2 regions of the Aeribacillus composti genome follow, and region 1 is predicted to be linked to the other one. Evidence: a T-box and tRNA genes for the amino acid it is inferred to sense, from the RefSeq annotation. Region 1 holds a T-box; the other holds one or more tRNA genes.

Region 1 (3,430 bases):
AGCAATCCCCTCACATGCGAATTGCACTGAACAAAGTAAATGTCTCCTTATCTCATTTTCTGTTAGATCCAAAAGGGAAAATTTATTTTATTAATATGGAAGATGCAGCATTTGCTACTCCAATTTATGACCTTTTCTTAATGTTTATGAACCTCTCCGAAGCAGAACCAACCGTTAGTGATGAAAATGTGCAATATATATCAGAGTACGAAAAAGTGCTTCCTTTAACAAAAACTGAGAGATTGCTGTTGATAAGCTATTTATCTTATCCAGCCAAATTATTAAAGCTTGTCCGGCAATATCAAAAAAAGAAAAGCGAAAAGGGAGAATTAGAATATTGCAAACAGCTGTTAAGAGCATACTGGCAAATGAAAAATACCGGGTACATTGCTTTAAAATGGAATGAAAAACTAGAAAACGATTCATTGGCATCAGAATGAATGGGGGATCTGTCAGCTTTAACCCCGTTCCATATACAACGCGGCTGCTAGAAATAGTAAAATGGCTAATAAAATAATATCAAACATAGTTGGTAAAAGGATTGTTCGAATTCCCTGAAAAATCGTTAAAGGAACGATGAACTGTTCAAGAGTAGATCGGAATTGTTTAATAAACGATTGAATATAGTATGGTTTTATTTTTTTTCTCATGCTGATCACCTTCAACTTTGTTAATTTATATTATGAAATAAAGAACATTTTGTGATTTTTGTTTAAAGGTTAAGGAAGATGGGGAAAATATTGACGAAAAAAACAATTTTTTAGTACTATTAAATATAGAAATTTATATAGTTTGTGAAAATGTGTTGAAGGGGAGTAGTACAACGAACGACTCCTTCCAGAGAGGGAAATCGCAGGCTGGAAGATTTCCTAGGAGATCCCGTTGGAAAGTCGCCCTGGAGCAGCTTCCTTGAAAGCTTTTAGTAAAGGGAGCCGGCATTAGCCGTTACCTGAAAGAAGTGCACAGACGTATCTGTGAAAAAAGGTGGTACCGCGAAAACATCTCCTTTCGTCCTTTTAGGATGGAAGGAGTTTTTATATTTTAGAATGAAAATAAGGAGGTTTTCATAAATATGTCGAATTCACAAATCACTCTTTCCCCAAAATACGATCCGAAAACGGTTGAAGAGGATCGGTATGCATTTTGGCTCGAGGGAAAATTTTTTGAAGCAAAAGATGATGAGGGGAAAACTCCTTTCACGATCGTTATTCCTCCGCCAAACGTCACCGGTAAGCTTCACCTTGGACATGCATGGGATACAACTCTTCAAGATATTATTACCCGAATGAAGCGAATGCAAGGGTACGATGTTTTGTGGCTGCCAGGGATGGATCATGCGGGAATCGCCACACAAGCCAAGGTGGAAGCAAAGCTGCGCGAAGAAGGGAAAAGTCGGTATGATCTCGGGCGGGAAAAATTTGTAGAAGAAACATGGAAATGGAAGGAAGAATATGCAGACCATATTCGCAAACAATGGGCAAAATTAGGCCTAGGTCTTGACTACACAAGAGAGAGGTTCACCCTTGATGAAGGTCTTTCAAAAGCTGTAAGAGAGGTTTTTGTATCGCTTTATAAAAAAGGTCTTATTTACCGAGGAGAATACATTATTAACTGGGATCCGGTGACAAAAACAGCCCTTTCCGATATCGAAGTCATTTATAAAGAAGTGAAAGGGGCACTTTATCATTTAAAATATCCGCTGGCTGATGGATCCGGATATATTGAAGTCGCGACCACTCGCCCGGAAACGATGCTTGGGGATACAGCAGTGGCAGTTCATCCTGATGATGATAGGTATAAGCATTTAATCGGAAAAACAGTGAAGCTGCCAATAACAGGACGGGAAATTCCGATCGTCGCAGATGAATATGTCGATATGGAATTCGGTTCAGGAGCAGTAAAAATAACTCCTGCACACGATCCGAACGACTTTGAAATCGGAAACCGCCACAATTTAGAAAGAATATTAGTCATGAATGAAGACGGGACAATGAATGAAAAAGCGGGAAAATATGAAGGAATGGATCGCTTTGAATGCCGGAAGCAGTTGGTGAAAGACCTGCAGGAGGAAGGAATTTTATTTAAAATTGAAGAGCATATCCATTCCGTAGGCCATAGTGAACGAAGCGGAGCAGTTATCGAGCCGTATTTATCAACTCAATGGTTTGTGAAAATGAAGCCTTTGGCCGAAGCTGCTTTGAACCTTCAGAAAACAGAAGGGAAAGTTCATTTTATTCCTGAACGATTTGAAAAAACGTATTTGCATTGGCTGGAAAACATTCGCGACTGGTGTATTTCCCGTCAGTTATGGTGGGGACATCGCATTCCAGCTTGGTATCATAAGGAAACAGGCGAAGTTTATGTTGATCATGAGCCGCCTAAAGATATTGAAAATTGGGAGCAGGATCCAGATGTGTTAGATACATGGTTCAGCTCTGCTTTATGGCCGTTTTCAACAATGGGCTGGCCTGATAAAGAGGCAAAAGATTATAAACGCTATTATCCGACAGATGTCCTTGTTACCGGGTATGACATTATTTTCTTTTGGGTTTCGCGGATGATTTTCCAAGGATTGGAGTTTACTGGGAAAAGACCGTTTAAAGATGTTTTGATTCATGGACTTGTGCGCGATTCAGAAGGAAGAAAAATGAGCAAATCATTAGGCAATGGCGTCGATCCGATGGATGTTATTGACAAATACGGTGCGGACTCTTTGCGCTACTTTTTAGCTACCGGCTCAAGCCCAGGACAGGATTTAAGATTCAGCTTTGAAAAAGTAGAAGCCGTGTGGAATTTTGCCAATAAAATATGGAACGCCTCCCGCTTTGTACTGATGAATTTGAACGGTTTAACATATGAAGAAATTGATTTAAACGGAAAAAAATCAGTGGTAGATAAATGGATTCTCACACGGTTAAATGAAACGATTGAGCTTGTTACAAGACTTGCGGAAAAATATGAATTTGGCGAAGCCGGTCGGGTGCTGTACAATTTTATTTGGGATGATTTTTGCGACTGGTATATTGAAATGGCAAAAATTCCGCTGTACGGAAATGATGAGGAAGCGAAAAAGACAACTCGTTCCATTTTGGCATATGTGTTAGATCAAACATTGCGACTCCTTCATCCTTTTATGCCGTTTATAACAGAAGAAATTTGGCAGCACCTTCCTCATCAGGGAGAATCGATTACAATTGCTTCATGGCCGGTTGTACGTCGGGAGCTTTCTGATGAAAAAGCTGCAAACGAAATGAAGCTTCTAGTTGATGTGATTCGCTCAGTCCGTAATATTCGCGCTGAAGTGAACACGCCGATGAAGAAGCAGGTGGATATGATCATTCATGCTCATAGTGAAGAAGTTAAAAACCAGTTGGAGAAAAACCGCAGCTATTTAGAGAGATTTTGCAATCCTAGCTCATTAACAATTGAT
Region 2 (3,430 bases), 1.6 Mb from region 1:
TCGATCAATAATAAATTTCATAATGTCCCACCTTATCTAGGAGTGAAAGATGTTTGTGCTTTATAAGTTTTGTTTTTATAAGTGGCTGATACATCGATTTTAACAGTATAACCTTTTGCAGCACGGCCGATTTTTACCGACAATGGCTTGCCAATAGTACCGGTATAAGTGGTGTTTTTGCTTTTATATTTAAAAACAGCTTTATATTTTGTTCCGTTTGGCAGCCCTTTTACATTCAGTATTATTGTAGAGTTTTGCTTTGGAGTTTTGTTATCGACACTTGCTGTTAATTTGTAGCTAGTTGGTTTGCTTGCTGCACCGGACGATGCCGCTTTTACATTAAAGGAAAGATTGGAGCCGTTCGTTGTTGCCACAATATGGCCTTGTTTATCCGTTCTAAAAGTGTTTATTTTGTATGCTTTCAGCCGATTGATCACATCTTGAGTAGGATGGCCGTATGAGTTCTTGCCGACGGAAATGACGGCATATGTCGGTTTTACTGAGTTTAACAGCGCTGTGCTTGTAGATGTTTTGGCACCATGGTGTCCTACTTTTAGGACGTCAGCTCGCAAATTTTGTTTAGCTTTAATCATATCCGATTCTGCTTTAAGTTCCGCATCGCCAGTGAAAAGAAATGATTTTTTACCGTAAGTAAGCTTTAAAACAGCACTCCAGTTGTTTAAGTCGCTTTTTGGATATGCTTTGACAGGCCCAACGAATTTTGCGGTAACTCCTTTGATCGGCAAAGCAACATTTGCTTGAGCGGTCTTTATTTTTTTGCCTTCACGCTTAACAGCATTTAAAAAATCTTTGTAGCTTTCCGTCGTATGGCTGACTTTTGGCGCATACACCTGCTCTACTCGAAAAGCAGATAGCACAGTGTCCAGACCGCCAATATGATCTGCGTCCGGATGAGTTGCAATCATTATTTCGATATCATCCACTTTTTGCTTTTTCAAATAATTAACAACGTCATCTCCATAACTGTTATTTCCGCCATCAATGAGAATATCTTCTCCATTCGGAGCTTTTATGTAAATTGCGTCTCCTTGTCCGACATTAATAAAATGAACATACATATTTTTTGCCTGAGCGCTTGTTGTTTCGTGAAACGGCATCAGCAAAAAAGAAAATGCAAACACTATCGAAAACAATAGCTTACGTAATTTCATCAAAATCCCTCCGAGTACTGAATAGATCAAATTGATTATACAGCGTGGTAGGAAAAATTTACAAGATTTAATTTGGAAAATTTTATTTTTTTTACAGAAAATTAAATTTTCTAGTCTAATTGAACTAAAGTCTCATCCGATTTTTTCATGCCGAAAAAAGAAGCCGACCCAAAAGGCTTGGATCGGCCTAAACAGACAAAGGTCTGTACATTTTTAATTTTGTTGAAATCTGGTCATTCCAAAATTTAATTTTTCAAACGCAACTGTTGGTGAATGGAGGAATCAAAAAGTTTAAGTAAAAAAACTAGTTTGCATATTTTAAAACAAGGAGAAACGTAATTTGTTAAAAACAATTGATAAGAAGATTAAATAAAACTTTGTGTTGCTAATTATTGTTGTCGCCAATTAGCTCGCTGTACCTAACTTTATTTAGCGTAAAAACATATTGCACAGTCAAAAAAGGTGAATATAACTAAAATTATTAAAAAATACAATATGGCCGCGAGAAAATGGAAAATTTGAACGATATAAAAGGCGTAAACAAAATTTACATTTAAAAAAAATTACAAGTTAAATAGTCTGTTGAATAAACCTGATATTTTAATGTTTCGCCGTTAAAAAGTCGGCAAAAAAAGAGAAAAAGAAAACGCGATTCTTGTATTTCACAAGAACCACGTCTACTAAGGTTTTTAATGATGATTCCGACTGGGCTCGAACCAGCGACCTCCACCCTGTCAAGGTGGCGCTCTCCCTGCTGAGCTACGGAATCATATTAACAAAACAGATGAATTTCTAATGCGTTTTTTTGACAATACCTATTGTAATGTTGTTATAAAAATATGTCAAGCCTCAATATGCAAGTTTTTTTACTTGCTGTAGTTTTTAATCATTGATAAGCTCTTTCTGGTCTTAGAATCTAAATTGATAAAAGGAAGTGCTTTTAATAGAAGCACAAATGTTGAGAATTATAAATTATGCGAAACGACCAACCGAATTACCGGGCGGTTTTTGTTTCTGATTGACGACAAAGTGTAACAGTAGTTATTTTTTCGTTTTATCTAAATAATCTGTAAGGAGTCCTCTTTGTTATACAAAATGATAGGAAAGAAAAACGAAAAACAGGAGTGTCCTTTTGCCATTTATGCAATATTTTTGAAATCGTTTTAATAATTTGATAGGATAACATTTATAATATCGATCATTTTTGAAAATCCTTATAAAGGAATGTGATAAAAAATGAAAAAAGACCAAGTCTTGGATCAGAGGCATCGCCCTTTGCGCGATTTGCGTATTTCTGTAACCGACCGATGTAATTTCCGGTGCACGTATTGTATGCCGAAAGAGATATTCGGAGATGATTATCAATTCCTTCCGAAGGATCACTTGTTGACGTTTGAAGAAATTGTCGAGCTCACGAAAATTTTTGTTGAGCTTGGCGTGAAGAAAATTAAGCTGACGGGAGGCGAACCGCTTCTTCGAAAGGATGTATATAAACTAATTGCCATGCTTTCAAAAATTGAAGGAATTCATGATATTGGTTTGACAACAAACGGCGTGTATTTAAAAAAGTATGGCTCAAAATTGTATGAAGCAGGTCTTCGCCGATTGAACATCAGCCTTGATGCAATTGATGACGATACGTTTCGCCGTCTAAATGGCCGAGATGTATCAGCAAAAACGGTCTTGGCAAATATTGATTATGCTGTATCGATCGGTTTTTCGGTTAAAGTAAATATGGTTGTACAAAAAGGAGTAAATGATCACCAAATTTTGCCGATGACGGAATATTTTAAAAACAAGAGGATTCCATTAAGATTTATTGAATTTATGGATGTAGGCAATACAAACGGCTGGAATATGAAAGATGTCTTGATAAAAAAAGATATTGTAAAGATGATTAGTTCTGTTTATTCCATTGAACCAATTGATGAAAACTACTTTGGAGAGGTAGCCAAGAGATATCGTCATCAAGACACAGGTTCAGAAATCGGATTTATTACATCAGTATCAGAACCATTTTGTTCAAGCTGTACGAGGGCGCGTATTTCATCAGACGGAAAGCTGTACACTTGTTTATATGCCCACGAAGGATTTGATTTACGGGATTTCATTCGTTCAGGAAAAAGTCCAGAAGAAATCAAAATGGCTATTGAACGTGTTTGGCAAACTCGTAAAGATCAATATTCTGTTGAACGTACAGAAAACAAAGGTATGTTGAACAAAAATAAAATTGAGATGTCATATATAGGAGGATAAAC

Evidence for each region. The T-box of region 1 lies ahead of RI196_RS13460 (valine--tRNA ligase). A T-box ahead of a tRNA ligase gene usually reads a tRNA of that ligase, here a tRNA-Val.
Region 2: it has a tRNA-Val gene. The T-box ahead of RI196_RS13460 (valine--tRNA ligase) is inferred to sense a tRNA for this amino acid. The anticodon was not compared.

The regions. Positions count from the first base shown of each region.
Region 1 covers NZ_CP134501.1:2,759,808-2,763,237, reverse strand. Annotated here, with positions in the region: gene ysxE (spore coat protein YsxE) at 1-440, shown strand, start outside; gene RI196_RS13465 (YszA family small membrane protein) at 459-650, opposite strand; T-box leader at 797-1,019, shown strand; gene RI196_RS13460 (valine--tRNA ligase) at 1,073-3,430, shown strand, end outside.
Region 2 covers NZ_CP134501.1:1,126,846-1,130,275, forward strand. Annotated here, with positions in the region: gene RI196_RS05685 (DUF3006 domain-containing protein) at 1-21, opposite strand, end outside; partial or broken gene RI196_RS05690 (ComEC/Rec2 family competence protein) at 345-1,172, opposite strand; tRNA gene RI196_RS05695 (tRNA-Val) at 1,869-1,941, opposite strand; gene moaA (GTP 3',8-cyclase MoaA) at 2,409-3,428, shown strand.